DNA from 2 places in the Paraburkholderia sp. DD10 genome. Region 2 is predicted to be linked to the other one. Evidence: predicted binding sites of a transcription regulator. Region 2 holds the regulator's gene; the other holds the start of a gene.
The links. Region 2 encodes FNR, which switches genes on or off when oxygen is low (the NO sensors DNR and NnrR bind a similar motif). Its sites were predicted from a motif close to TTGATNNNNATCAA; they were not measured.
Positions count from the first base shown of each region.

Region 1: the regulator FNR is predicted to act here: its motif matches at 8,662-8,675, upstream of ACOCG7_RS19315 (universal stress protein).

Region 1 covers NZ_CP185393.1:847,438-862,633, forward strand. Annotated here, with positions in the region: gene ACOCG7_RS19260 (glyoxalase superfamily protein) at 1-260, shown strand, start outside; gene ACOCG7_RS19265 (hypothetical protein) at 420-686, opposite strand; gene ACOCG7_RS19270 (methyltransferase domain-containing protein) at 1,269-2,309, shown strand; tRNA gene ACOCG7_RS19275 (tRNA-His) at 2,452-2,527, opposite strand; gene dusA (tRNA dihydrouridine(20/20a) synthase DusA) at 2,617-3,618, opposite strand; gene ACOCG7_RS19285 (hypothetical protein) at 3,737-4,069, opposite strand; gene ACOCG7_RS19290 (DUF3820 family protein) at 4,325-4,537, opposite strand; gene ACOCG7_RS19295 (NADP(H)-dependent aldo-keto reductase) at 4,690-5,742, shown strand; gene ACOCG7_RS19300 (hypothetical protein) at 6,227-6,649, shown strand; gene ACOCG7_RS19305 (ABC transporter permease) at 6,716-7,549, opposite strand; gene nodI (nodulation factor ABC transporter ATP-binding protein NodI) at 7,598-8,512, opposite strand; gene ACOCG7_RS19315 (universal stress protein) at 8,789-9,253, shown strand; gene ACOCG7_RS19320 (DUF2939 domain-containing protein) at 9,347-10,003, opposite strand; gene ACOCG7_RS19325 (hypothetical protein) at 10,091-10,435, opposite strand; gene lexA (transcriptional repressor LexA) at 10,499-11,149, opposite strand; gene ACOCG7_RS19335 (sulfate ABC transporter substrate-binding protein) at 11,482-12,522, shown strand; gene cysT (sulfate ABC transporter permease subunit CysT) at 12,661-13,557, shown strand; gene cysW (sulfate ABC transporter permease subunit CysW) at 13,554-14,657, shown strand; gene ACOCG7_RS19350 (sulfate/molybdate ABC transporter ATP-binding protein) at 14,657-15,196, shown strand, end outside.
Region 2 covers NZ_CP185393.1:1,235,309-1,250,504, forward strand. Annotated here, with positions in the region: gene ACOCG7_RS20940 (oleate hydratase) at 1-884, shown strand, start outside; gene ACOCG7_RS20945 (universal stress protein) at 1,002-1,850, shown strand; gene ACOCG7_RS20950 (universal stress protein) at 1,888-2,403, shown strand; gene ACOCG7_RS20955 (PAS domain-containing sensor histidine kinase) at 2,664-4,010, shown strand; gene ACOCG7_RS20960 (response regulator) at 4,007-4,654, shown strand; gene ACOCG7_RS20965 (response regulator) at 4,893-5,324, shown strand; gene fnr (fumarate/nitrate reduction transcriptional regulator Fnr) at 5,317-6,111, shown strand; gene ACOCG7_RS20975 (zinc-dependent alcohol dehydrogenase family protein) at 6,196-7,182, opposite strand; gene ACOCG7_RS20980 (DUF1488 domain-containing protein) at 7,282-7,566, opposite strand; gene ACOCG7_RS20985 (c-type cytochrome) at 7,805-8,137, shown strand; gene ACOCG7_RS20990 (DUF3564 domain-containing protein) at 8,207-8,581, shown strand; gene ACOCG7_RS20995 (DUF2964 domain-containing protein) at 8,660-9,091, opposite strand; gene ACOCG7_RS21000 (LamG-like jellyroll fold domain-containing protein) at 9,580-11,844, shown strand; gene ACOCG7_RS21005 (sigma-54-dependent Fis family transcriptional regulator) at 12,126-14,108, shown strand; gene pqqA (pyrroloquinoline quinone precursor peptide PqqA) at 14,420-14,494, shown strand; gene pqqD (pyrroloquinoline quinone biosynthesis peptide chaperone PqqD) at 14,582-14,863, shown strand; gene ACOCG7_RS21020 (c-type cytochrome) at 15,089-15,196, opposite strand, start outside.

The sequences.
Region 1 (15,196 bases), 390 kb from region 2:
GGGAACATCGGTTCGAAGACAATTTTCCGCTCTACGCCCAGGTGCGCCGCTCTGACCTGGTTCTGCATCTGAGCGAGCATCATGGCGACGCGACGCCGGGTTCGACGATTTTCGTTCCCGTGCAGGACATCGACGCGTTGCATGCCGAACTTCAGGGCAAGAACTACAAGTACGCGAAACCGGGCGTCGAGGCGCTGCCGTGGGGAAGGGTGCTGGAGACGGTCGATCCGTTCGGTAACCGGATCAGGTTCTGCGAGTAGCCAAGAGCGCCACGAACGGAGTCGGGCTGCGTAGTAACGATGCCGCTCGCCGGTGTTGCGGGCGCAATGCCGCGTAAACGGAAGCGGGCGCCGGCATTCATCATGCGCGGCGCCCGCTTCAATCACTGCCCGTGGCGGGCAGTGATCGGCCAGGCGTGCTTAGTGGCCGAAGAACACCGATTGCGGGCCCGAAACCGGTTCACGCGTACCCGATTGCGACGACACGTTTTGCACGCCGCCGTAAGCATTGGATTCAGCGTTAGCGCGTTCGGCCGCAACGGTCTGCGCGTTCTGGCCTTGTTGCGAGGCCGGTGCGCCGACCGACGGACGGTAGAACGGCGCCGGGCCGTAGCCGCTCGCGAAAGCGGGGGCGGCGATCGAGGCGGAAACAGCAACCAACAGGGCGGCGATGAGCTTGGTCTTCATGGTATGACTCCGATAACGTTTCGACTTCAGTTCAGGAAGACGTCGCGACAGAGGCCGGGAGGTGTGTCTGCAACGTCGATGTGGAGCAGTGTATACCCCTACTATCGAAAATTTGTGCCGATAATCTGAAATTACTATTCTCGATACTGGAATAATCTGTCAGGCGCAGGGGCGACAAGCCTGCGCGGCGTTTCGACCCCGGTTGGCAAGGCTTTTCGTACCTGAAAAACCAGATTGGGAGCGCGGTTTATCGGAGGGACTTCGCGCCAACGTTACTGATGCCCAAGACATATATCGGGCTGTCATTCCGGATCACCTAACAATAAAAAACGGGTCGACGGGTTTTCACAGTGCCGTTCGCGAAATTCCGCTGTTTGCGTTTTTCGGCGCGACGATGACAAACGATTAAACAGGTGCAACGCTCAATAAAAAATAAAAAACCACACAACTCATGTGCCGCACTGCTTTTCGCCATTTTCCTGGTGGATGCCTTGAAAGTCGGAAATCGCTCATCATTTGTCGCGCGCGGTTTCGCGCAGTGAACTAGACTTGCCGCTAGAACAAAATCTAAGGGGATCGGGCATGCAGAGGCGGGAGAAACTGCTTTTTAATCTCGATGTTTCGAAATTGGTGGGCATTGAAATCGGCGCGCTCGACAAACCGTTCATCCAGCGAAATGACGGGAATATCCTCTACGTCGACTATACCGACCGTGAGGGCCTCGTCGAAAAATACAGGCAGGACCCCAACGTTAATGTCGAAAATATCGTCCGCGTTGACGCGATATGGGGCGAAAACACCCTGGCTGACGCCGTCGATCATCGAAAAGTTGATTATGTGATCGCCTCGCACGTCATTGAGCACGTGCCCGACCTCATTACGTGGCTCGCCGAACTTCGCAGCATTCTGAAAGACACCGGCGAAGTCCGTTTGATGATCCCAGACAGGCGGTTCACGTTCGATTATTTACGCGAGGAAACGCGCTTCGCGGATGTCGTGAACAGCTTCCTGTTGCGAGCCCGTGTTCCGCAGCCTCATTCCGTGCTGGATTTCCTGTTGAACGCAGTTCGGCTAGACTGCGCCGCCGCATGGGACGGGGAGATTGAAACTAGCAAACTCGTAAAATTTCAGACGTTCGAGAATGCAGTAAAGATAGCGCGGGACGTCCTCGATAACGGTACATACCATGACGTGCACTGTTGGGTCTTTACGCCAAAATCGTTCGGCCGTTTGATGGCGCAAATGGCGGATGTCGGATTGCTCGATTTTGCGTGCGACCGCTTCCACGACACGGAGAAGTACACGTTCGAGTTCTTTGTATCGCTGCGCCCGTCAAGTGACCGGCGTCTTATTGCCAGGTCATGGCGACGCATGGCTGAGATGGCGAAAGACATGCCGGATTCCGCAACGCACGCGTGCGGAGATGCCACGCCTCAAAAGCGAGACCCCGCGAACTGCACTTATACGATGGACGAAATCCGCGCGATGAAAACTACCGTGGAACCATTGGATCTCGACCACGGCATCAGTGCCGAATGGGCATATAGCCGTGATCCGTTAGGGTGGGCGCATGCCACCCGCTCCTCACATATGACGCGAAACGATGTATCCGGCGACACGTGAGGGTAGGCCACTTCGCGAGCCGGGCGAAACCAGAAACACAAAAGCCGCGGAAGCGCCGGAGTAGATTCCCGAAAACAAAAAGCCGTTCCGAATATTCCGGAACGGCTTTTGAATGTCTAACTTTTGAAGCGTCTGAATTCTTTGGGGTGGCTGATGGGGCTCGAACCCACGACAACAGGAATCACAATCCTGGACTCTACCAACTGAGCTACAGCCACCACTGACATCTGCTTGGCTTGCCTAAAAAACATGGCTCGCCGACGAAGAAACGAGATTATACGAACAAGAATCCGACTTGCCTAGTCCTTTATTCAAAAATTTCGACTGGCTCGCGCAGATGCTGTCTTGCCTCGTCGAAAATCGACAGGTCGCGTGCAGCCAGCCGTTTGCTGTCGGATAACACACGACGCCATCCGCGTGCGCCCGCCTCGCCGCGATAGAGGCCGAGCGCGTGGCGCGTGATTGCACCGAGATACGTGCCGCGCGCCATTTCAGCCGCGCAATAGTCGATCAGCTTCGCTTCGACCTGCTCGCGCGTGAGCGGCGTTTGCGCCGAGCCATAAAAGCGTGCATCGACGTCGGCCAGCACATAGGGATTGTGATAAGCCTCGCGCCCAAGCATCACGCCGTCGACGTGTTGAAGATGCGTTTCCACTTCGTCGAGCGTCTTGATGCCGCCGTTGATGATGATCTCCAGCTGCGGGAAATCGCGCTTCAGTCGATACGCGTAGTCGTATTTGAGCGGCGGGATCTCGCGGTTCTCCTTGGGGCTCAAGCCCTTGAGAATCGCGTTGCGCGCATGCACGACAAAGACGTTGCAGCCGGCGTCCGCGATCGTGCCGACGAAATCGCGCACGAAGCCATACTCCTCGACCGCGTCGACGCCGATCCGATGCTTGACCGTTACCGGCACCGACACGGCATCGCGCATTGCCTTCACGCAGTCGGCGACGAGTTGCGGCTCGTTCATCAGACACGCGCCGAACGCGCCGCGCTGCACGCGCTCGGACGGACAGCCGCAGTTCAGATTGATCTCGTCGTAGCCCCATTGCTCGCCCAGCTTGGCCGAACGGGCGAGGTCGTCAGGCTCGCTGCCGCCGAGTTGCAACGCGACCGGCGCTTCTTCCGGCGCAAACGCCAGATGACGCGGCACGTCGCCGTGGAGCAGCGCACCGGTCGTGACCATCTCCGTGTAAAGCCACGTATGGCGCGAAATCATGCGATGCAGCGAGCGGCAGTGACGATCCGTCCAGTCCATCATGGGTGCGACCGAAACGCGGCGCGGACTGGGAGTTTGAACTGAAGACATGGCGGCCAGGCGGCTTGAATCAAAATGCGATTTTACCGCAAGGCACCCGATGTCCTGGCTCGCTTACCGATCCGTTTATCGCGCTGGCGGAGCGACCCAGATGCGCGACCCAGCCGCGTCAATGCCAACGACCCCCACGCCCGCCGCCGCTCCATGAACTTCCGCCGTGGGAGCCGCCATATCCACCGCCGTGCCAGCCGTTCCCACCGTGCCAGCCGCCACCACCGTGGCCGCCATGCCAGCGCCCACCGTCGCCGCGGTAATAACAGCAGGACGAGCCGCCCCAGATGCCTATCGTGCCGTACACCGGTTGGTACGGCGGCCCGTATGCGTAACCGTAGCCGGGGTAATAGGATTGACCGTAGGCGTAGTCATATCCCGGCGCGACCGCGCATCCCGCGAGACTCGCCACTACAGCCAATAGAGCCGTCGATGCAATCAGCTTGCTCACGATCTTCTCCTTCGTGGATAAGGATCAGAAAGATCGTGCGTAAGAGAGTTCAGCGGCGGTTGTGTCCGCAAGTTACCGCCGTCGCGCGTCATTGGGCGTGCACTATCGCTGCACCCCGGTTCAACGCCATGACAGCAAGGCAAGGCCGCGAACTTTTCGCGCCTCAGCGGTTCTCCGCGTCGTAACAGTTAGTTAAATTTTTCGAGCCGCAACCCTAGGCGCGCTGTCACGTTCCCATCAGACGAAAGCTTCGCCTCAGCGCTTGCGCAAAGGCTCGATGAGGGACGACAAACCGTTGTGATCGATCTCGTGCATCAAGGCGAGCAGCCGGCCGATTTCGCCCGGCGGAAAGCCCTGGCTCGCGAACCAGTTCAGATAGTGGCCGGGCAGGTCCGCGATCACACGGCCTTTGTACTTCCCGTAAGGCATCACGCGCGTGACCAGCAGTTCGAGGTGTTCGGGATTCATCGTGGGGAGATCGACGCAAAAATTATTGAGCGCGGCTGAGTCGACAGAGCCGGTTGGCGCTGTTCGAACGGCATTTTAGCCGTGCTGCACGCATGACGCCGGCGTGGTAACGTCAGCGCTTTCCGTTCATACAAATCAACAGGACAAGTTCGATGGAATACCGCAGACTCGGCGACTCCGACGTGCAGGTCAGCCTGATCGGCCTCGGCACCATGACATGGGGCGAGCAGAACACCGAGCAGGAAGCGCATGCGCAGATCGACTATGCGCTCGACCACGGCGTCAACCTGATCGACACCGCTGAAATGTACCCGGTGCCGCCGCGCGCCGAAACGCAAGGCTCGACGGAGCGCTTCATCGGCACGTGGCTCGGGCGGCATCGCGGCGCGCGCGAGAAGATCGTGCTCGCCACCAAGATCGCCGGCCCCGCGCGTCAACCGCACAACCCGCGACATATTCGCGGCGAAGGCAATCAGTTCGACCGTAAGAATCTGACGGAAGCGCTGAACGACAGCCTCACGCGCTTGCAAACGGATTACGTCGATCTGTATCAATTGCACTGGCCGGATCGCAGCACGATGACGTTCGGCCGCACGGCGTACCCTTGGGTCGACGACGCGTACACGGTGCCGATCGAAGAGACGTTGTCGGTGCTCGCCGAGTTCGTGAAGGCGGGCAAGGTGCGGCACATCGGCGTGTCGAATGAAACGCCGTGGGGCGTCGCGCAGTTTCTGCGCGCGGCCGAAAAGCTCGGCTTGCCGCGCATCGTCAGCATCCAGAATCCGTACAGCCTGCTCAATCGCACCTACGAAGTGGGGCTCTCCGAATACGCGCATCGCGACAACATCGGCTTGCTCGCTTATTCGCCGCTGGCCTTCGGCTGGCTGTCGGGCAAGTATGAAGGCGGCGCGCGGCCGGCGGGCGCCCGCATCTCGCTGTTCGAGCGCTTTCAACGCTACAGCAAGCCGCAATCGATCCAGGCGACCACGCGTTATGTGGAACTGGCGAAACGTCACGGCTTGTCGCCCGCGCAATTCGCGCTCGCGTTCGTCAACAGCCGGCCGTTTTTGACCAGCAATCTGATCGGCGCCACGTCGCTCGATCAGCTGAGGGAAAACATCGCGAGCGCGGACGTCAAGCTTCCGGTTGAGGCGCTCGCGGAAATCGATGCGCTGCACGAGTTGCAGCCGAACCCGGCGCCTTGATGGAGTGGCCTGGGCGCGTTGCCTCGTGATCGATTCGAGCGACGCGCCTGAACGTCGTCGGAACGTGCCCCGGCCTCGTTGCCGGGATAGTGATGTGGCGTGGGGTTGCGTGGGTTGGTTGCGCCTTGCTTCAACGCCATCGCGTTCGGCGAATCTTTCGCTTCGCGCGCCACCGCACACGGCTTCGGACAGACGGCGGCAATCAAGCTCGCCAGCACCGTTTCAAACGATGCGAAGCATGCGGCAAACCATCGGAATTGCTGCAGGCGCCGCGCTCGACCGGCGCTTCAAAACCAAATCTCCCAAGCCGGAACACGAATCACGACCTAAACTGTGGTGGACGGGGCGGGCTGTCGGACCGGGCCGCGCGGATCGCCATGCCGGGATGCACGCCAATGGTAGGATTCAGCCCGAAAAACGGCGAGCGGCGGCGGATCAATGCGGCGTGCCGCCTACAACAGAGCGATAGGACTCAGGACATCGAATGGCGCAACAAAAAACAAACCCAAAACTCGAGCAGGCGCTGACGCGCGGGGACCTTGCAATTCGTCAGGCGAACTCGGCGCGCGCGACCGCATTGCTGCGTGCATTGGCCAAGATGATCGTCGACGCTTCCGCGACGATCGGCGTGGAGGCGTTCACGCTGATACCCGACGGCGACAAGATTTACGATCCCGCCGACGGACTATGGCCGCAGGAATTGCTGATCTCGCTCGACGGTCCTGTCGAAGAGGCGGATCCCGATGAGCTTCGCACGGTCAGGCTGATCGCCGACGACCCAGGCACGGTGTTTCGCGTTGAATGGCAGCGCGCCGACGGCAAGATCGGCCGCCAGGATGGCGGGCCGTTCGCGACGGTCGCGTTCATCTCCGACGTGGATATTCCGTGGACGGACGACGAGGACTGAGAACAGTCCATTCGCGGCGGGCGACAGGAGCGCGCCGTCCGCCGCCGTGTTGGAAATAACCCCGCGCTACTTCATCATCCGGCGCCGGAACAGCACCGCCGAGACGACGAACCCACCCACCGCATACACCGCCAGCACCGCGACGTGCAAAACCGCGTCCTCGACGGGCCGCCCGAGCATTGCCGGGCGAATCAGATCGACGGCGTGCGCGAGGGGCAACACCTGGGTCGCGGCACGCGCGGCGGCGGGCAGTTGCGAAGCGGGAAAGAACACGCCGGAGAGCAACAGCATCGGCGTCAACACCAGCGTCTGATAAAACATAAAGAAGTCATACGATGGCGCGAGTGCCGTCACCACCATCGCGATACTGGCGAACGCGAGCCCGGTCAGCACGATGACCGGCAACGCCAGCAGCATCGACGGAAAGTTCGCGTAGCCGAGCGCGCCGGCCACCAGCATGATCGCCGTGCCGGACAGCACCGACTTACTGCCCGCCCAGATCACTTCACCGAGCACGATGTCGCCGAGCGTGAGCGGCGTGTGCATGATCGCCTCCCAGGTGCGCTGCACGTGCATGCGCGAGAAGCCCGAGTACATCGACTCGAAACTCGCGGACATCATCACGCTCGACGCGACCGTGCCGGCCGCCAGAAACGCGATATACGACACGCCGTCGACGTGTCCGACCATCAGGCCGAGCCCGAAGCCGAGCCCGAACAGATAGATCATCGGATCGGCGAGATTGCCGAACATCGAGGCGATCGCGAGCTTTCTCCACACCAGATAGTTGCGGCGCCACACCGCAATCCAGTTCACGGCGTTCGCGGGCAACGCGGCGAACGGTTCCTGCCTCGACGGTGCGTCGCCGTTGCCGTGTGTTTCGTAAGTGCGTGCGTCCATTGCGTGTCTCGTGCGGTGTCGTTGTAGCCGTAACAGATTTGCCCGGCGTCAGTCCTGCATCTCGCGGCCGGTGAGCCGCAGGAACACATCTTCCAGATTCGCCGGACGATGCAGATAGCGCAGGTCGGCGCGTTGCTTGAGCCGCGCATGCACCGGCTGCGCGTCGTTCACATAGCAGAAGAGCGTCTCACCGCTGATCTCGGTTCGCTCGACAAGCGGCGCCAGTTCGTCGCGCAACGCAACCGGGTCGGGACCGAAGATCTCGATCACGTCGCAGCCGATCTCCGACGCGATCAACGTGCTCGGCGCGCCCTCGGCGATCTTGCGTCCTTCCTCGATCACGCACAGCCGGTTGCAGAGCCGCTCGGCTTCTTCCATGAAATGCGTGGTCAGCAGGATCGTCTTGCCGCGCGCGAGCAACGAGCGCAGCCGCTCCCAGATCAGATGCCGCGCCTGGGGGTCGAGGCCGGTGGTCGGTTCGTCCATGATCAGCACGTCGGGGTCGTTGACGAGCGCCCGCGCGAGCGTCAGGCGCCGCTTCATGCCGCCCGATAGCTCGCTCACGCGCGCATCCGCCTTGCTTTCGAGGCGCGCGAATTCGAGCAGCGACGGCACCATCGCGCGGCATTGCGCGGCGCTCAGTCCGAAGTAACGGCCGAACACCAGCAGGTTCTCGCGCACCGTGAAGTCGGGATCGAGATTGTCGAACTGCGGCACCACGCCGACGCGCGCCCGCGCCACCCGCGCGCGGCGCGGAATCGGCTCGCCGCACAGGCGGATCACGCCGGCATCCGGTGCGGCGATGCCGAGCAGCATGCGCAGCGTGGTGGTCTTGCCCGCGCCGTTGGGGCCGAGCAAGCCGAAGCATTCGCCGGCATCGACGTGAAACGAGAGCCCGTCGACGACTGTTTTGTCGCCGTAGCTTTTCTTGACCTGCTGGAATTCAATGGGGGCTTCGGGCATGGGATCGATGGAGGTTCCGGGAAAAACTCGCCGATGGTGCTAAGGGCCGGGAAGGCCGTCTATTCTAGGGCATCGGCGAGTTGCCGTCGGCGAGCCCGCAGCCGTTCCGAGCGCGTTTCTTGCACTGCCGCAAACCTCGCAAGACAGCCTCGATCCCGATCAAAACCCCGCACGCTCCGGATCGGTGCGCACTTAGCGTTTTCCATCCCTTGCAAGCTGAATTGCGGCGCACCATGATTCATGAAGACCGCGCTTTTCGCGGGTAGGGAGAAAATCATGGCGAGCTACAAGAAAATCCTGCTGTGCTACGACGGCTCGCGCGAAGGCCGCAAGGCGTTGCGTTGCGGCGCCGACCTGGCGTTGGATCTGAAGGCGGAAACGCATCTGTTGTCCGTGGTCGACATGCGTTCGAGCATTGCGCAAAGCGCGGGCCTGCTGACCGATGTGGCCTGCGGCAGTTTCGAGAAGACCGCCCGCGACATTCTGCAGGAAGGGGTGGACTGGCTCACCGAGCGTGGCGTGACCGCGCAAGGGCACTTTGCGTTCGGCCATCCAATCGACGAGATCGCGAATCTCGCCAACGAGTTGAACGTGGACCTCGTGGTGGTCGGTCACCGTTGCCGCACCGGTTTGTCGCGATGGTGGATGGGCGCGGGCAATACGCCGTTGCTCGACCGCGTATCGTGCAGCATCCTGGTGGCGTGTTCCTCCGCGCAGGAGCAGCAGCAAGCGGCGGCTTGATGCGCGGGAAGTGTGGCAAGTGTGGCGCGTGGCCGAGTGCGGTCCTGACAGGAAAACGGTTGCTCTTCCAGCTCCGTTCATGCGAACAGACAATCACTCATTCAAATTGACAGCGCTCAGCTTCCAGGTGAGCAGGCCTTCACGCTGGAAGATCGCCGAATAACGTGCGTCGCCGGCGCCATGCCGGTAAGTAACGACGAACTGGTTGAGGCCGCGATAGCCCGCCGTGGTTTCCGGCGGCTGCGGCGGCGCGGCGTTCTTGTTTGCCGCGCTGTTGGCCGAGCCTCCCGCGGTGGGCGATGCAGGCACGGGCGCCGGCGCGGGTGTTGCGGGCGGATTGTTGGCCGCGGGCGGAGCAGGCGGCCGCTCGCCAGGATTGCCGCGCGGCGGCATGCCGTTCAGCAATGCCGCCACGCCGTCCGGCGTCGCATAAGCGTTCACCAGCGGACCGATCAATGCCACGCCGATCATCGCGCCGATCGCGGCTAATGGATTGCCGTTGCCCTGCGCGTCGAGCCGGCGTGTCAGCAAGCCTGTGACCTCCTGCTTCAGGCTCTCGCGCAACGCGGGAAAGTCGACGTATTGATTGACGGTTTGCGCGTCGCGCGCGTCCGCCGCGCGCTTGAGATTATTCAGCGCGATATACGGCGACGCGTAGACGAACCCCAGCGCGGCGATCACCACAATCACAACCAGAGTGACGATCAAGGGCCGGTTGGCGCCGCGCTTCGTGCGTGTCGAAACTGCCATCGGGTGGGACTCTCCATCGCGTTTGATCTAGCGTGGACCGTGGCCACGCAAAAACGATCCCACGCGACAACGGTATCTGAAAGCCGATCAGGACTCGAATACGGCGCCGTGCACGTTGGCCTCGTCAGCGATGCAGCGATCGATCATGCGGCATACGGCCTCCATGGTGCCGACCATGATGAGCCGCGACGGCCCGTGATAAACCCGAACCGGTGCGCGCCGCTCCGGCTCCGCCATATTCAACCCGGCATTCAACGACACGCGGGCAAAGGCGGGCAACGACGACGGCAAGCTCGATACCCCGTCGGGCGAGTCGAACAGCGATGGCGTGCTGACCGCGGGCGCTCCGCTCACTGAGCAGGGCACCAGCTTGCGCAGACGGCGCAGACGACCGAACTGGCGAAAGGGCAGCAGGCGGGCAAGGCGTTCCATGAGTCTCTCCAGGCGATTCAACGTTGGGGCGGCTGCGATCCGGCGAACCGGCGAGCGGGCGGGTTAAAACTCTCCGGGGCGGATCAGCCCCACGGCGATACCCTCCAGCGCGAAATCCGCGCTGCCGGTTTCAACGAAGATGTTGTCGTAATCGGGGTTCTCGGCGATCAGCTCGATACCGTTTGGCCGGCGCTTCAGGCGCTTGACCGTGACGTCGTCGCCGAGCCGGGCGATGATGATCTGGCCGTCTTTCGCCTCGCTGCGCTTTTGCACCGCGAGCAGGTCGCCGTCGAAGATGCCGGCGTCGCGCATGGACAGCCCGCGCACTTTCAGCAGGTAATCGGGCTTGCTCGAGAAGAGCGCCGGGTCGCATGCGTAATGCTGCGAGATATGTTCCTGCGCGAGTATCGGGCTACCCGCGGCGACCCGGCCGATCAGCGGCAACGACAGTTGCATGATGCTCGCGTGCGGCAGCGTGAACTGGTGCGGCGAGTCTTCGGGGCTGGTGAGAAGGCGTATGCCGCGCGATGCGCCGGCCGCCAGTTCGATGACACCCTTGCGAGCGAGCGCGCGCAGATGTTCTTCTGCCGAGTTGGCCGAGCTGAAGCCCAGTTCGGCGGCGATCTCCGCGCGGGTGGGCGGAAAACCGGTGCGTTCGATGGCCCGGCGGATCAGATCGAAAACCTGCTGCTGTCGTGCGGTGAGTTTTGTCATGGCGCCACTGTATGTATGAACAGGTGGCTGTATTTTTATACAGTATCCGGCGCAATTCAAGCTTTACTTTAAGTTCGTGCGGGCAGGCGACGAAGTGGAGTCGTGGAAACGTCCGAACCGGACGCTCCAACACCCGTTTTCGTGCCGCAACGCCTTATCTGGCTGTCATTACCACTTTTGCGTATTAAAGAATGAAGAAACATTATTTTTAATGATGAAAGCCCTTCGATAGACTGGCCTCCAGTTGGCGCCACGCACGCGTGGCCGCACGCAGACGACGCAAAACAACATCACACGCCGTTTCAACGGACCACAACGCGGAGAAAGTTGGCATGAACCATCGACACACGGGGCTGGCAGGCAAGACGAAGAAACTGATCGCGGCGCTCGCCTTCGGCGCGGCAGCCGCGCTCGGCGTCGCGGGGCAGGCGCACGCCGCCGACACGACGCTGCTGAACGTGTCCTACGACCCGACGCGCGAGCTCTACCAGGACGTCAACCAGGCGTTCGGCAAGGAGTGGAAGGCAAAAACCGGCGAAACGATCACCTTCAAGCAGTCGCACGGCGGCTCGGGCGCGCAGGCGCGCTCCGTGCTCGACGGCCTGCAGGCGGACGTCGTGACTCTCGCGCTCGCCTACGACATCGACGCCCTCGCTAACAAGGGCCTGCTCGACAAGGGCTGGCAAAAGCGTCTGCCCGACAACGCATCGCCGTACACGTCGACGATCGTGTTTCTGGTGCGCAAGGGCAACCCGAAGCACATCAAGGACTGGGACGATCTGATCAAACCGGGCGTGTCGATCGTCACGCCGAACCCGAAAACCTCGGGCGGCGCGCGCTGGAACTACCTCGCGGCGTGGTCGTATGCCGCGCATCAGCCGGGCGGCAACGACCAGAACGCGAAGGAGTTCGTCGGCAAGCTCTATAAGAATGCCGGCGTGCTCGATTCGGGCGCGCGCGGCGCGACCACCAGCTTCGTGCAACGCGGCATCGGCGACGTGCTGATCGCGTGGGAAAACGAAGCGTTCCTGTCGCTGAAGGAGTTCGGCACGGACAAGTTCGAAATCGTCGTGCCGTCCGTGAGCATCCTGGCCGAGCCGCCGGTTGCCGTGGTCGACAAAGTCGTCGACAAGCGCGGCACGCGCAAGCTGGCCGAGGCGTATCTGAACTTCCTGTACAGCGAGCAGGGCCAGGAGATCGCCGCGAAGAACTTCTACCGGCCGCGTTCGAACAAGGTGCCGGCGGAGTTGACCTCGAAGTTTCCGAAGCTGAAGCTGTACACGGTGGACGACTCGTTCGGCGGCTGGACGAACGCGCAGAAAACGCACTTCGCGGACGGCGGCGTATTCGATTCGATCTATCAGCCGCAGTAAGACCGCCGGTGCCGGCAACGGCATCGACCGAGCGACGCGGCAACGCGTCCAATCCGGGCGCGCCCCAGTGGCGCGCTTTGGCCAGCCAGGGCCCGGCGGCCAGAACACGCAGGCGTGAACCCTGAAAGAGCATTGAGCATGACGACGTTGACCTTCCGAAAACCGAGCGCCTTGCCCGGTTTTGGCCTGACACTCGGCATCACGGTGGCTTATCTGAGCCTCGTGGTGCTGATTCCGCTTGCCGCAACCTTCCTCAAGACCGCGACGCTCGACTGGGCGCAGTTCGTGCGCGCGGTGAGTTCGCCGCGCGTGCTCGCGTCGTATCGCCTGACGTTCTTCTCGGCGTTGGGCGGCGCGCTGATCAACGCGGTGTTCGGCTTTCTGGTGGCGTGGGTGCTGGTGCGCTACACGTTTCCGTTCAAGCGCATCGTCGATGCGGTGGTCGATCTGCCGTTCGCTTTGCCGACCTCCGTGGCCGGCATTTCGCTCGCGGCCGTGTACGCGGGCAACGGCTGGATCGGGCAGTTTCTCGAACCGCTCGGCATCAAGATCGCATTCACGCCGGCGGGTGTGCTGGTTGCGCTGACGTTCATCGGCTTGCCGTTCGTCGTGCGGACCGTGCAGCCAGTGCTCGAGGAGTTCGAGCGCGAACAGGAGGAGGCGGCCGCGTGCCTCGGTGCGTCGCGCTGGCTGACGTTTCGCCGCGTGGTGTTGCCGTCGGTGTTTCCGGCCCTGCTGACGGGCTTCGCGCTGGCGTTCGCGCGCGCGCTCGGCGAATACGGCTCGGTGATTTTCATCGCCGGCAATGTGCCGATGAAGTCTGAAATCACCTCGCTGCTGATCATCACCAAGCTCGAGCAATACGACTACGCGGGCGCCACGGCATTGGCCGTGGTGATGCTGGTCGTGTCCTTCCTGATGCTGCTGTTCATCAATACCTTGCAGTGGTACTTGCAGCGCCGCACCGGGCGCGGCGGCGCGGGCCCGGCGCCGGCCCCGGCAAGCGTCGCGGCGATCGGCGGAGGTGTGCGATGAGCCGCCATTCCGCCGACGGCGCGCATCGTGTGAATCGCGCGGATGGGACGGATCGGGCCGCCGTCGCCGTCGCGCCGCGCGCGCCGCTCAACGTCGCGCGCCGGCCCGATCCGGTGACCGAACCGCCGGTGGTGCGCTGGATCCTGACCGGGGTCGCGTTGCTGTTTCTCGCGCTGTTTCTCGTCGTGCCGCTCGTCGCCGTGTTCTATCAGGCGTTGAACAAGGGGCTCGGCTTCTATCTGGAATCGCTCGCCGATCCCGATGCGCTGTCGGCGATCAAGCTCACCGTGATCACCGCGGCGATTGCCGTGCCGCTGAACCTCGTGTTCGGTCTCGCGGCTTCCTGGTGCATCGCCAAGTTCGAATTCCGCGGCAAGGCGCTGTTGACCACGCTGATCGATCTGCCGTTCTCGGTTTCGCCGGTGATCTCGGGCTTGATCTACGTGCTGCTGTTCGGCGCGCAAGGCTGGTTCGGCCCGTGGCTGCAAGCCCATGACGTGCAGATCATCTTCGCGGTGCCGGGCATCGTGCTGGCGACGATCTTCGTCACGTTCCCGTTCGTCGCGCGCGAACTGATTCCGCTGATGCAGGCGCAAGGCAACGACGAGGAAGAAGCCGCTCACGTGCTCGGCGCCTCGGGCTGGCAGATTTTCCGCCGCGTCACGCTGCCGAACGTCAAGTGGGGCCTGCTGTACGGCGTGATCCTGTGCAACGCGCGGGCGATGGGCGAGTTCGGCGCGGTGTCGGTGGTGTCGGGCCATATTCGCGGCCAGACCGACACGATGCCGCTGCACGTCGAAATTCTCTACAACGAGTACAACTTCTCGGCGGCGTTCGCGGTGGCGTCGGTGCTCGCGTTGCTCGCGCTCGTCACGCTGGCGCTCAAGCTGCTCGCCGAGCGGCATATGTCGGCGGAACTGTCGGCGGCGCGCGACGTGCCCGCGTATGCCGGGCCCGTCACGCCGGCGCCGGCTTCACAGCCTGGTTCACAGCCTGGTTCGCAGCCTGGTTCTGAGCCTGGCTCGCGGACCGCTTCACAGACCACCTCGCAATCCGTCAATGCATCGCAGCCACACCCGCTCAAGCAAGGAGAGCTGTAATGGGTATCACCGTTCGTAACCTGCAGAAGCGCTTCGGCGATTTCGTCGCGCTCGATAACGTCTCGCTCGATTTCCCGCCGGGCGAACTGGTTGCGCTGCTCGGGCCCTCGGGTTGCGGCAAGACGACCTTGTTGCGGGTGATCGCCGGGCTCGAATACGCGGACGGCGGCCAGGTCGTGCTGCAAGGCCAGGACGTCGCGACGGTCGGCGCGCGCGAACGCGAAGTCGGCTTCGTATTCCAGCATTACGCGCTGTTCCGTCACATGACGGTGTTCGAGAACGTCGCGTTCGGTCTGCGTGTGAAACCGCGCAAGGAGCGTCCCTCGGAAGCGGTGATTCGCGAGAAGGTGCACGAACTGCTGAAGCTCGTGCAACTCGACTGGCTCGCGCAACGGTATCCGTCGGAGCTGTCGGGCGGCCAGCGGCAGCGGATCGCGCTGGCGCGCGCGTTGGCCGTCGAGCCGAAGGTGCTGCTGCTGGACGAACCGTTCGGCGCGCTCGACGCGAAGGTGCGCAAGGAATTGCGTAGCTGGCTGCGG
Region 2 (15,196 bases):
ATCTGCGGTATGACCAAAGCGGCGAACTGAACCGCGTGTCGGGCATCGTCTGCGAACACGACAAGCGGCGCGTGGAGATTCCGGTCGGCGCGGCGGACAAGGTCATCGTCACGCTCGGCTCGATGACGGCGGGATCGAGCCTCGGCGGCACGCACCGCCCGGCCGTGTTCGATCATGCCGACAGCAGCGGCGCGTGGGCGCTGTGGAAAACCATCGCGGCGGGACGAGCCGAATTCGGCCACCCCTCGGTGTTCGCCGATCATGTCGACGAATCCAAATGGCTGTCCTTTACAGCGACGCTGCGCGATCCGACGCTGTTCCGCCTGGTCCGCGATCTGACCGGCAACGTGCCCGGCGAAGGCGGCCTGATCACCTTCCCGCAATCGAACTGGCTCGCCTCGATCGTGCTGCCTCATCAGCCGCATTTCATCGGCCAGCCGAAGGACGTCCAGGTGTTCTGGGGTTATGGGCTCTTCATCGACCGGCCCGGCAACTTCGTCGGCAAGCCGATGGCCGAGTGCACGGGCCGCGAGATCATGACGGAGCTGCTCGGCCATCTGCACATTCAGGCGGAAGCCCCCCGCATTCTCGACGACGCGATCTGCATTCCGTGCCTGATGCCGTTCGTCACCAGCCAGTTCCTGCGGCGCAAGCGCGGCGACCGGCCGCAAGTCGTGCCCGAGGGCTGGGCGAACCTCGCGTTCATCGGACAGTTTTGCGAGCTGCCGAACGACGTCGTGTTCACCGTCGAATATTCGGTTCGGTCCGCGCAGACCGCCGTTTATACGCTGCTCGGTTTGAACCGGTCGGCGCCGCCCGTGTACAAAGGCCAGCACGATGCGCGCGTGGTGTACGGCGCGGCGTCCGCGTTGCGCGGGCACTGAGCGGGCCATGCACGCCACCCCTGCCGCCATTGATCTGCATCAACGGGGCCGCCGCGATCGTTGCTGGACTCAGGCTCAACGATCCGTGCGTCACCGTCTCTTTCCGGAGCGACTGCCATGAACTACAAAACCATCGTTGTTCACCTGGACACCAGCGAGCGCGCGCATCCGCGGCTCGAAATCGCCCTGCGGCTCGCCAAACAGTTCGGCGCGCATCTGACGGGCGCCTATGCCGTGTTCTCGCCGGATCCGCGTTCGCTCCATGTGATGGCGGGAACCGCGGAGTATTACCGGGAGCAGGAAGCGCGGCGCACCGAGCGGCGCGCGGCGCTAGAGCGCCTCTTTCACGCCGAACTCCGGCGCGCCGAGGTGCCCGGCGAGTGGATCGCCATCGACGCGCCCGCGAGTCTCGCGATTCCGCGCGCGGGCCGCTGCGCCGACCTGATCGTGGCCGGCCAGGACAACCCCGCCGATCCCGAGTCGTATGTCGGCGACTTCTTTCCGGAAAACCTGATTCTGACGAGCGGCCGGCCGGTGTTGCTGGTGCCGTATGCGGGCAATGACAGAGCCACGGGCAACCGGGTTCTGGTCGCGTGGGACGGCAGCCGCGAAGCCACGCGCGCCGTGCACGACGCGCTGCCGTTCCTGCGCGCGGCGGCGAGCACCACGATCCTCACCGTGAACGGGATGCGCGCGGGCCGGCACGATGACGAGCGCATCCGTCTTCCCGGCGCGGACATCGCCACCGTGCTCGCGCGGCATGGCGTGCAGGTCGAGGTCGCCGATATCGAAACCGGAGCGGGCGGCTCGGTCGGCGAGGTGCTGCTCTCGCAGGTCGCCGACGGCGGCGTCGATCTCCTGGTGATGGGCGCCTACGGCCATGCCCGCTGGCGTGAACTCATGATGGGCGGCGCCACGCGCACGATCCTCAAGTCGATGACCGTGCCCGTGCTGATGTCGCATTGAGCCCGGCAGATTGCTTTCCCGTTCAGGAGTGTTCGCCATGTATAACAGGATTCTGGTCGCGGTCGACGGCAGCGACACCTCGTCGCGCGCGCTGGCGGCCGCCGTCGAACTGGCGCGCGAGTCGAGCGCGCAACTGCAGCCGCTCTATGTGGTCGACGTGCCGCTGATGGTCTACGACGTGCCCGCCTATGACCCGTCCTATGTGCGCAACGCGCTCGTCGAGGAAAGCGGGCGCGTGCTCGCCGACGCCGCCGCGCGGATGGCCGGCGCGGGCGTGAAAGGCTCGCCGCGCATGATCGAAACCGACCTGACGGGCGACGACATCGCGCACCGCATCCGGCTCGCCGCGGACGAGTTCGACGCCGACCTCGTGGTGATGGGCACGCACGGCCGGCGCGGCGTGCGGCGGCTGATGCTCGGCAGCGTCGCCGAACGTTTTCTGCGCATCGCCAACCGTCCGGTGCTGCTGATCTCCGCGCATTGCGCATCCCCCGCGGCGAGCGCGGCTGACGCCACCCCGCCCGCGAGCGAATCGGTCAAGGAGCCGTCATGAACCGCACAACGCTGCTGGTGCATCTCGACGACAGCGCCCGTGCCGCTGCCCGGCTCGACTATGCGCTCGCGCTGGCATGAAGCGGGCGTTTCACGGACAATGAACGCAAACACACACTTTCCGCGCGGTGTTTCCGCGGCCTGCGGCCACATGAATCACGGAATCACCCGGAACCAGCGTGTTTGCCGCGCGCACCGCTGCACCGAGCTCGTCGGGCGGCGCGCCCCATTCTTGTCCGTTGTCATTCCAAAGAGGCGCACATGCCCGTTAGCGGTAAGACGCCCATGCCGCCCAGTGCCGCTTCACGCGAGCGCCTGGGCTCGCTGGCGGCCCGGCCCGCGGTCGCGGCCACGGCCGCGTTCGTCGTGACGCTGGCCGCGATGCTGGCGGCGCGGCGCTGGTTCGACCCGGTGTTGTTCATTTGCGTCGCCGCCGCCCTGCTTCTGGCCACGAGCGCGTTCCTGCTCGTGCGCGCGCGTCGCGACGGGTCGTCCGCACACAGCGAGGCAAGCCCCGGAAGCAGCCACGCCGGCGTGAACGAGGCTCGCATGATGGCGATCATCCGCTCCTCGATGGAAGCGGTCATCACCATCGACGAACAGCAGCGCATCGTCATCTTCAATCCGATGGCGGAACAGGTGTTCGGCTGTTCCGCCATGGACGCGATCGGCTCCTCGCTCGACCGCTTCATCCCGCAACGGTTTCGCGCGGCCCATTCGCGGCATGTCGAGCAGTTCGGCGAGACAGGCGTGTCGGACCGGCAGATGGGCAGGCAGCGGCTGTTATCGGGCTTGCGCGCCAACGGCGAGGAATTCCCGCTGGAGGCGTCGATCTCGCAGATCCGCGACGGCAACACGCGCCTTTACACGGTGATGCTGCGTGACGTCACGGAACGCGTCAGGGCGGAGCGCGCGCAGCAGCAGGCGCGCGAGGAGCTGCGCGAACTGTCGGCCAATTTGCAGAACATCCGCGAAGACGAGAAAACGCGCATCGCGCGCGAACTGCACGACGATCTCGGCCAGCAACTCACCGCGCTGAAAATGGACATCTCGTCGGTCGAGCAGGCGCTGGATGCGTCGGCGAGCGCGCCGGTGCGTGAACAACTGCAAGGCATGCGCCGGCTGATCGACATGACGGTGGCCTCGGTGCGGCGCATCGCCGCCGATCTGCGGCCGGTCATGCTCGACGACCTCGGGTTGATTCCTGCGATCGAATGGCTCGCGAACGACTTCACCAACCGCTACGGCATCGACGTGGAGCGCGACATCGAAACCGGCGACGCGCGCTTCACGCCGGCGGGCGCCACCGCGCTGTTCCGCATCGTGCAGGAAGCGCTCACCAATGTCGCGCGCCATGCCGACGCCACGCTGGTCACGCTGAGCCTGCGCGCGGCGGAACAGACCTTCGTGCTGCGCATCGCCGACAACGGCCAGGGCGCGCAGCAGGCAGCCGAGCCGGCCGGCAAGTCGTTCGGCTTGCTCGGCGTGCGCGAACGCGCGCACATGCTGGGCGGCGCGGTCGACATTCATACGGCGCAAGGCGAAGGCTTCGTGCTGAGCGTCACCATTCCGGCGGAAACCGTGCAAATGCAGGAGATGCAAACATGACCCGCGTCCTGATCGCCGACGACCATGCGCTGGTGCGCGACGGTCTGCGCCATATCCTGGAGGGCGCAAGCGGCTTCGAAGTGGTCGGCGAAGCGAACGACAGCCCGAGCACCGTCGCGCTGATCCGCGAGCGGGCCGCCGACGTGCTGGTGCTCGATCTGTCCATGCCCGGCCGCAACGGCGTCGAGTTGATCAAGCAGATCAAGGAAGAAAAGCCGACGCTGCGCATTCTCGTGCTGACCATGCACGCCGAGCAGCAATACGCGGTGCGCGCGTTCAAGGCCGGCGCGTCCGGTTATCTGACGAAAGAAAGCGCGAGCGCCGAGCTGGTGGCCGCCGTGACCAAGGTCGCCGCGGGCGGTGTCTACGTGAGCCTCGCGATGGCCGAGCGGTTCGCGCAGAGCCTGAACGAACCCACCGATCTGCTGCCGCATCAGCGTCTGTCCGATCGGGAATTCGACGTGTTGAAGCGCATCGCCACCGGTCAGACGATCACCGAGATCGCGGCCGAACTGTGCGTGAGCGCCAAGACCGTGAGCACCTATAAGACGCGCATCCTCGAGAAAATGCAGATGCCGCACGACGCCGCGCTGGTGCGCTATGCGATGCGTCACAAGCTGGTCAGCGACGAGGACGACATCTAAACGCCCGCGTGACTCGCATCGGCTTGCGGGTCACAACGCGCACGGACCCCGCCGCCGCGCGTTTTCGCTCCTGCCGCCCATCGCGACCCACCGCGCACTCCGCGCACTTAGCGCACTCGCCGATCCCCGCTCCGCTCCACCCGCTGTAGGAAACGCCCTACAGCGCCTCCCTCTCGCCTACTCGAAGTTCATTCGACGCCGATTTCATTTAGATACGGCGCGACCGATACTTCGAGCCATGAACTCAAGCACTGACCACCCCGCCCTGCGCGTCTTTCTCGTCGACGATGCCGCATTGGTGCGGCACCGTATCGCCGCGCTGTTCGGCGCGCTCGACGGCGTCGAGATCGTCGGCGAAGCCGAGGAGCCCGGCGCGGCATTCGCGGGCATCGCCGCCGGCGCGGCCGATCTGGTCGTGACGGAACTGCATCTGAACGGCGGCACCGGCATGGAGTTGCTCGCGTTGCTTGCCCAACGCATGCCGCATGTGATCGTCATGGTGCTGACGAACCGTTCAGGCGCCTGGTTCCGGCGCGCATGCCTCGCGAGCGGCGCTCACTACTTTTTCGACAAGACCAGCGAATTCAATCTAGCGCGCAACGCGATCCAGCGGATCGCCGGCGAACATCGCGCGCGCACCCTTCCTCAACCTGGAGCACATCATGTCTGACGTTGCCGTCTATTCCGTCACGTCGCCCTCGCTTAAGATCCGGCAAGCCTCGCCCGCTCCCGCTCCCGCAGCCGAGCCGGCAACCGCACGGGCGCCGCGCAACGACGCGGTACGTTGCACGGCCTGCTCGATGCGCTCCATCTGCATGCCGCAAGGGCTGACATCCGAGGAATTGCAACGGATGGAATCGCTCATCTGCCCGTCCCGGACCATCAAGCAGGGCGAGACCCTCTACCGCGCGAACGATTCGTTTCAGAGCATCTATGCGGTACGCGCCGGCTCGTTCAAGACGGTCGTCATGCATCGCGACGGCCGCGAGCAGGTGACCGGTTTTCATCTCGCCGGCGACTCGCTGGGACTGGACGGGGTGTGCTCCGGCCACCATAGTTGCGACGCCGTGGCGCTCGAGGACAGCAAGGTCTGCATCATCCCGTTCCATCTGCTCGAAGCCATGTGCCGCGAGGTCAAGGCCGTCCAGCAGCACCTGCACCGGATGATGGGCGGCGAGATCGTGCGCGAATCGTCACAGATGCTGCTGCTCGGCACCATGTCCGCCGACCAGCGGGTGGCGACGTTCCTGCTGAACATGTCGGACCGCCTGCGGCTGCGCGGGTATTCGCCGGCGGAATTTCATCTGCGCATGACGCGCGAGGAAATCGGCAGCTACCTGGGCATCAAGCTCGAAACGGTGAGCCGGATGCTCTCCAGGTTCCAGCGCGACGGACTGGTCGACATACGCGGCAAGGATATCCGGATCGTGGATCACGCGGGCCTCGTGCGGGTGTGATTCCGGGGTTGATCCGCAGTGCGGTTTTCGCCCGAACGCACCGCAAAACGCGGGGCGACGCGGACCACGCCCGAACCGCTCACGCTAGCGAATGCTGAGCACGGCCGCGCCCGTCAGTCTGCCGTCACGCAGGTCGCTCAGCGCGCGGTTGGCATCCGTCAGCGGATAAGTCGTCGTTTCGATCGTGAGGCGCGTCTCGTGCGCGATGCGCATGAAGGCGAGCCCGTCGTCGCGCGTCAGATTGGCGACCGACACCACGCGCCGCTCGCCCCACAGGAACGCGTACGGGAACGACGGAATATCGCTCATGTGAATTCCGCCGCACACCACCACACCGCCTTTCGCCACCGCTTGCAGGGCTTGCGGAACAAGCGCGCCGACCGGCGCGAACAGCAACGCGGCATCCAGTTCGTCGGGCGGCGTCTCATCGCTGCCGCCCGCCCAGGCCGCGCCGAGACGCAGCGCGAGTTGCCGGGCCGCATCGTCGCCCGGACGCGTCAACGCGTACACCGTGCGCTGCTGATGACGCGCGACCTGCGCGACGATATGCGCCGCCGCGCCGAAACCGTAGATGCCGATCCGCCGCGCGTCGCCCGCCATGCTCAAGGTGCGATAGCCGATCAGGCCGGCGCACAGCAGCGGCGCCGCCTCGATATCCGTGTAGTGCTCCGGCAGATGAAAGCAGTAGCGGCTGTCGGCGACGGTGCGCTCGGCGTAACCGCCGTCGATCGTATAACCGGTGAAGCCGGCCTCGTCGCAGAGATTTTCGCGCGCCGACAGGCAGTAGCGGCAATGCCCGCAGGTGCGGCCCACCCACGGCACCCCCACCCGGTCGCCGACGACGAAGCCCGTCACGCCCGCGCCGAGTTCGGCCACCGTGCCGACGATTTCATGGCCCGGAATCACGGGCTGTTTTGGGTGCTCCAGCTCATGGTCGATCAGATGGAGATCGGTGCGGCACACGCCGCAGGTATGAACATCGATCAGGATCTGCCCAGGGCCTGGCGTCGGATCAGGCATATCCCGCTCACGCAGCGACGACGCGCTGCCGTCGAATACCATCGCACGCATCAGAGTCTCCTCGAACCGGGGCGGCCGGCGCATCGAAACGCATCGAAACGCATCCGAACGCATTGAAACAGGCCGCGCGCCCGGCCGCCTCACGCGAAGTCAGTCGCAAAAGCGGAAATACCCGCTGTGCATGAGCACCGGCTTGGCGCCGATTTCGTGCAGCAGTTGCGTTGCCGCGTGTTCGATCGGATGCCGGTTCGAGTCGAATGCGGCGATCAGATCGTCCTCACGCAGCGACGCGGCGCCGAAATGATCCTCGAGCGCTTCCGCGGTGATCGCGCACTGCACGCGCACGCCATCCACCTCGGCCGGAAACGCGACGACGAGATCGCGCGCGCAATATTCCGGACGTTCCTCGGGAAAATGAATCTTCATCATCACCACCTGGTTCCTTGCGCAGAATGCGAGGCTTGGGCGGCGTCTCCGCCCACCCGCGCATCGCGCACCACGCGTCGAGGCGGCCCGGTCCGTGGGTCGCCCCGCCCCGCACCGCCTGTCATCAGCATAGGAGCCTGGCGCGATTCGTCAAACTCAGGCCCTGCGTCCTCGTTGACCGAGGTCAATCGCACCCGGAGCGCGGCCCTTACACTGGGTTCATCCCCGTCGCCAAGGAGCGCGTGCCGTGAACGTCCTGTCCAGAAACTATCTGGTGGCATGTGCCGGGTTCGTGCTGGCCGCCGCCGCGCACGCCGCGCCGGAACCGGCCGCGCTGGTCGATCAGCATCACTGCATGTTTTGCCACACGCGCGATGCGCCGTTCCTCGCGCCGTCGTTTCAGCAGATCGCCGAGCGTTACCGCGACGTGCCGAACGCGCAGTTCATGCTCGAACACAAGCTGCGGCTCGGCGGCAAGGCGCATTGGGGCGATACGCCGATGCCGCTGCCGGCCGACCGCGGCGGCCCGCTGTCCCCGGAGGACGCGCACACGCTGGTGCAGTGGGTGTTGAGTCAATGACCCGCTTTTGAATCATGACTTCCGCGGTCTGCTCCGCCTGAACCGGACCGCCCGTTTCGGAGAATTTTCATGCGCCTCACTGTCCACCTCGACGCCTTCGACTGTACCCGCCCGATGGCATTTGCAATCCTCTGGCTGGACAAGGACACGCGGCAATGGTCGCGCGAAGGCCACCACGGGCTCGACCTGCCCGAATGGGGCACGCTGCGGGTGGATGGCGGCAATACCCTTATGTGCGGCCCGCGCGACGCGACGCCCCTCTGCGTGCTCGAAGGCCTCAGTCTGAAAGACTGCAGCGGGCCGTTCGAAGGCGAGACCGGACGCGCGCAGTGCTGCGCGGAACGCGGCCGCCTCCTGATGACCGGCCACTGGCATGTGCAGTGTGTCGACAACGAGCAGGCGCAGCCGGAACACGGCTTGTTCGCTGCCGGCGAGGAAGCGTAACGAAGCAGCGTAAAACGCCGGCTGGCGCCGGCCACCCGCTCGCGGCGCGGCGACGATCGCCCCGCGCTTACCCTACGTTTACATATCGCCGTTGCGCGTCGGATTGAGCAAGAGCACAAAGCACGCGACACCGCCAATCACGGCCGCGACACCGTAGTGGAAGAACTGCGGCGCATCGAACAGCAAACCGCGGATCGACGCAGCAATGCCCGCCAACGCCACGAATACGGCAATGGCCGAAAAAACGATTCTGCTTTCTGAGCGGACCATGATGCCCTCCACGGAGCCTGGACGGAGTGATAAAGACATCATCGCTCTCGCGGGCTGATTTCGCTTGACCGATATCAACATAGTCGGCATGCGCCGGAAAGAACACGAAACCGGCAGGCCATGGCGTCTCCCCGATGACCTCGCGAAGCCCGATGCGCTCGTCGCATCGCGGATGCAATTGGCCGCTTTTCCGTGTAAGGCAATCCTGATTCCCATATAGGGAATCCCTGTTTTTTTCATTGCGCCTTTGTATTAATGCAATTGAAAATCGGCGACCGGTCCGATCCAATAAAATAGCGTCCGGTTTTGCTCTTCAGAACCCGTCGTCGTGGCCGTATACCTTGGATATGCGCTTGGATACGCGCTTGGACACGTGCCTCTTATCGCTCGACAGGATTGGAGCGATATCCGAATTCCATTCATCGCAGCAGCACGAGCCGCGCATTCATGTAAGCGAATGGAAAGCGAATGCCGGCAAATCAGTTTTATACGAATTAACGCGTATGTCGCAAATCGCGAGTCATTGAACCGCAGCACGAATAAGCCACGATGATGTCGTTCGCCGGCGCATGCCGGCAACACGGATCGCGGCCGCAAAAGCAAACGTTTGCCAACCATCGGCGGCCACCGCAAGGGTTCATGAACCCACCCCGGAGCCGTCCCAATCAGGAGCGGAGAAGCGCATGAAGCGGGCGAAATCGAGCAAGGCCGTTGCACCAGAGGCACACATGAATTCAGCTTCGCCTGAACCGTGGTTTGAACCATCGGACAGCCTCGCCAACGAGGCGGATATCGCCGAAGGCATGTCGCGCCGCACCTTCCTCTACAGCCTCGGCGCGTTGGCGCTGTCCGCCTGCGGCGGCGGCGCGGAAGGCGGCGCGTCCGCTGCGGCCTCGGCGCAGTCGTCGACCCAATCATCGGCGCAATCGTCGACCCGGTCGACGCAAGCCGTGGCGAACAGCGCGTCATCCGGCGCATTCGTGCATCCCGGCCTGCTGCATACCCAAACCGACTTCGACCGGATGAGCCAGAAGGTCGCGGCGCAAGCGTCGCCGTGGGTCGACAGCTGGAACATCCTGATCGCGAACAGTCACGCGAGCCTGTCATGGACGCCGCGTCCGCAAGCGGTGGTCTACCGCGGCGACGACGGCGTTCACCCGCAGAACTACTCGCTGCTGTTCAACGACATCGCGGCCGCCTACGCGTGCGCGCTGCGCTGGAAAGTGACGGGCAACACGGCGTATGCGGACAAGTCGGTGCAGATCATGAACGCGTGGTCCTCGACGTTGACCGGCCTCGGCGGCTCCACGGACGTCGATCTCGCGGCCGGCATCTACGGCTATGAATTCGCCAACGCCGGCGAAATCATGCGCACGTATTCAGGCTGGGCCGCCGCCGACCTCGCGCGCTTCCAGGCGATGATGCGCAACATCTTCTATCCGATCAATCACGACTTCCTCAACCGGCACAACAACACCCAGGCGACCCACTATTGGGCCAACTGGGATTTGTGCAACATGGCGTCGATCATGGCGATCGGCGTGCTATGCGACGACCAGGCCCTGTTCGACGAAGCCGTGTCCTACTTCAAGAGCGGCGCGGGCAACGGCGCGATCTTCAACGCGGTGTACTACGTGCACCCCGGCTATCTCGGTCAATGGCAGGAATCGGGACGCGACCAGGGGCACAACACGCTCGGCATCGCGCTCGGCGGCGCGATCTGCGAGATGGCCTGGAACCAGGGCGTGGACCTCTACGGCTACGACAACAACCGCTTCCTGATGGGCGCGGAATACGTCGCCAAAGGCAACCTGATCGAATCGGGCACGACGTATTACACCGTGCCCTATGTGCGCTACAACAATGTCGACAACGTCAATCAGACGGTGTTCTCGACCGCCTCTCAAGGCACGATCCGGCCCTGCTGGGCGCTGGTGTACAACCACTACGTCAACCGCAAGGGCCTGGCCGCGCCGTATACGCAGAAATTCGCGGCGCTGGTTCAACCGGAAGGCGGCGGCGGCAACTACGGCCCGAACAGCGGCGGTTACGACCAGCTCGGCTACGGCAGCCTCACCTGCACGCGCGATCCGATCGCGAGCGGCGCGGCGCCGAGCGGACTCACCGCGACCGTCAGCGCGGGGCAAGTCATCCTGTCGTGGTGGGGGACCGCCTATGCGACGAGCTACAACGTGAAGCGCGGCAGCACGGCGGGCGGTCCGTACACGTCGATTGCGAGCGGCGTCACGGATCTGCTCAGTTACACGGACAGCGCCGTGGCGGCCGGCACCTGGTACTACGTCGTCACGGCCACGACGCCGTCCGGCGAAACGGCCGCGTCGAACGAGGCGGTGGCGGTCACCGCGGTGCAACTGCAAACGTGGCTCGCCTTCGACGAAACGAGCGGCACGAGCGCGGCCGATTCGAGCGGCAACGGCCATGCCGGCACGCTCGTCGGCGGGGCGAGCCGGGTGCCCGGCAAGAAAGGCAATGCCGTTTCGCTCGACGGCAGCACCGGCTATGTCAGCTTGCCCGGCGACCTGGTCGCCGACGTAGCCGACTTCACGATCGCGGCCTGGGTCTACTGGAACGCGGCGCGAACCTGGGAGCGCGTGTTCGACTTCGGCGCCGGCACGGGCCGCTACATGATGCTGACGCCGCGCGCCAACAACGGGCTCGCGCGCTTTGCGATCACCTTGAACGGTGGGGCCGGCGAGCAGGATATCAACGGCAATGTGGCCCTGCCCACCGGACAGTGGGCGCACGTCGCGGTGACGTTGTCGGGCGGCGTCGGCACGCTGTACCTGAACGGCGCCGCGATCGGCACCAACACGGCGATGTCGTTCGCGCCGTTCCGCCTGGAAAGCACGAGCCAGAACTGGATCGGCCGCTCGCAATTCGCCGATCCGTATTTCAACGGCTCGATCGACGAGTTCCGCGTCTATCGCAACGCGCTCAGCGCCGAGCAGATCACGGCATTGATCTCCGCGTAGCGACGGGCCGGCATCTCGACGGGCACCTCCTCGACGCAGCGTCAGCATTGAGCGCCCCGCCTCGGGCGCATTCAATGCGCGCTGCGTTGATTCAGGTCAATCCCTGGGTTGCGTTCAGGAACAACATGCAACGCATGGGCCGCGCGTGAGCGGCACTTGGGCCGCGCATGAACCATGCATTACGCGGCTCAAAAAATCGCGAACTGGCGCGCGATTTGCTTTAAGCGATGTGCCCATACGGTTCTGGCGATCGACCAGACCTGACCAGCAGGAGGAGACAAATGCGCGATGCCGTTCATCACGCCATGACCCCAATCGCCCCGCATGAAGCGGGCTGGCTCACGCCATCCATTCAGAAGTCCCACGAGCGTTCGCAGACGTTCGGCCTCAGTGCCTTGATGCGGCCCGACTACGACGTCCTGCCGGCCGCGGAACTCGCGTTGCGGCTGGAACAGAGCCGCATTCTGTGCGCGCATGCCACGCCGGTGATGGAAACGCTGCATGAGCAGATCGTCAACACGCAAAGCATGATCGTGCTGACCGACGCCGAAGGGCTGATTCTTCATTCGATCGGCGACGACGAGTTTTTGCGCCGCGCGGAGAAGGTGGCGCTGCGCCCCGGCGCGAATTGGGCCGAGGACCGCCAGGGCACCAACGCGATCGGCACCGCGATCGCCGAATGCTCGCCGACCGTCGTGCATGGCGAGCAGCACTATCTGGCGGCCAACCGCTTTCTGACCTGTTCGAGCGTGCCGATCCTCGATCCGTATGGCGATCTGATCGGCGTGCTCGACGTGAGCGGCGACCATCGCAGCTACCATCAACACACGATGGCGCTCGCCAAGATGTCCGTGCAGATGATCGAGAATCATCTGTTCACCAATACCTTCCGCGAGACCTTGCGGATCGCCTTTCACGGCCGGCCGGAGTTTCTCGGCACGCTGATGGAAGGCATCGCCGCGTTCACCTGCGACGGCCGCTTCCTGTCCGCCAACCGCAGCGCGCAGTTCCAGTTGGGCCTGCCGCTCACCGCCTTGCGCGCGCATACGCTGTTCTCGTTGTTCGGCCTGACGAGTCCGCAGTTGATCGACCGTCTGCGTGCGGGCGGCGACCGGAATCTGTCGTTGAATCTGCATAACGGCGCGGTGGTTTGCGCGCGCGTCGAATTCCGCCGCGCCACGCTCGCCGAGGACGGCGTGCCGCCGCCTGCGCCGCGCGCGGAGAAGCCCGCGCCGCGCCCCGACGCGCCGCCGCCGGCGGTGGCCGCGGGCGCGCTGTCGAGACTGAGCTATCTGGACACCGGCGATCCGCAGATTGCCACGGTCATCACCAAGGTCCGCAAGGTGCTCGGCAAGGACATCCCCATTCTGATCACCGGCGAGACGGGCACCGGCAAGGAACTGCTCGCGCAGGCGATCCACAACGATTCGCCGCGCAGGTCGGGGGCGTTCGTCGCGGTGAACTGCGCTTCGATACCGGAAAGCCTGATCGAATCCGAACTGTTCGGCTATGAAGAAGGCGCCTTCACCGGCGCGCGCCGCAAGGGCGCCGCCGGCAAGCTGCTGCAGGCGAACGGCGGCACGCTATTTCTCGACGAGATCGGCGACATGCCCTACCCGCTCCAGGTGCGGCTGCTGCGCGTGTTGCAGGAGCGTCTCGTCAATCCGCTCGGCTCGACCAAATCGATTCCCGTGGATATCGCGATCATCTGCGCGACCCATCGCGATCTGCGCGACATGATCGCGCAGAACTGTTTCCGCGAGGACTTGTATTACCGCCTGAACGGTCTGGTGGTGAAACTGCCGCCGCTGCGCGAGCGCACGGACCTGCTAGCCGTGATCCAGAAGATGCTGCATTGCGCATCGCTCGATGAGCCCGACGGCCGGCGTCTGAGCGTCGCCGCCGACGTGATGGCGCTGTTCGAGCAGTGCGCGTGGCCGGGCAACTTTCGTCAGCTCGGCAATCTTCTGCGCACCGCGGCCGCAATGGTGGACGAGGACGGCGAGATTCGCCGCGAGCATTTGCCCGACGACTTCTTCGACGACTTGCGCTGCGCCCCGTCGCCCAGCGCGCGCCCCGCCGAAGCCGCTCCCTTGCAGGGCGAGCGCTTGCGCGACGTCACCACCAGCGCGATCGCCGCGGCCATCGCGCAGCATCGCGGCAACGTGTCGGCGGCGGCCCGCGCGCTGGGCGTGTCGCGCAATACCATCTACCGCAAATTGCCGGCGCTAGCCAGCACGGATGACACCGCGGGCGAGGCCTGACAGCGGGCAGAGCGCTACGGACCTCGCGCGACGGCACGTGTTCAACGGTGTTCCATATTGCAACAGGCGTGTTCTTCGATTGAACAGCGCGCGGTTCAGCGCTGCGCTGTTCGACGCGCCAGATCCGCGCAAGCAGCAAGCAAAAGCGGTTGATGCCGCGTTGATTCCAACGGCCGCGTTATCGCTGCGCGGCTAACCGCTTCGATACTCCGTTTCGCTCCATCCGGCATGGACATTGCGTTTAATGACGCGGCCGCTTAGCTTTAACCATGCGGTTTTTCCCATCACATGCCATACCCCAGGAGACAGCCATGCAGTGGACCACCCCCGCCTATACCGATCTTCGCTTCGGTTTTGAAGTCACGATGTACATCGCCGTTCGCTGAAGCAACGATGAAGCGCGGCGCGCACGTTGCAAGTCGTCATCGTGCGCGGCGGCGCCCTGCTCATCGTTCAGCCACACCCCGCTTCCCATGACCGCCCCGAACATCCGGCGCTACCTCAGCTTGCGGCCGCGCCTGCGCGCGATATTCCGCCTGCAATGGGAAGCCGGGCAGCATGCCTACGTGTTGCTCCATCCCGAAGGTCGGGTGACGCTCAATCCGAGCGCGGGCGAAATTCTCTCGCGCTGCGATGGCACGCGCGAACTGGACGACATCATCGGTGAACTGGAGGATCTGTTTCGCGCGTCCGATCTGGCCGCCGATGTCTATCGCTTCATCGACCATGCACGGCAACGCGGCTGGCTCGATTGACTCGATTGACTCGATTGACAGGGGTTGATGCGGGCATCGTGGGAGGGCCGAGCGGTCTTTGCTCTTGCAGGTCGTTAGGGCGGCTGTTGGTACGGCTCACCCGACCTCTCGCATCGCGTGTGTTTTCATGCGCCGCGCACGGCATCTTCTCTAACACGCAATCGCTCTTGAACCCGCCCCCCGGCGCTCGCCGCGCAACCACACGGCGAGCGCCGGGCCTTCGCACTATTGCGCGGCGCGCGCGTTGAGCGGCGTCGTCGACGCTTTCGCGGCGTCGTCGGTCAGCTTCGTCTTGCCGGCTCCATAGCCGTTCGAATACAGCAGGAACGCCAT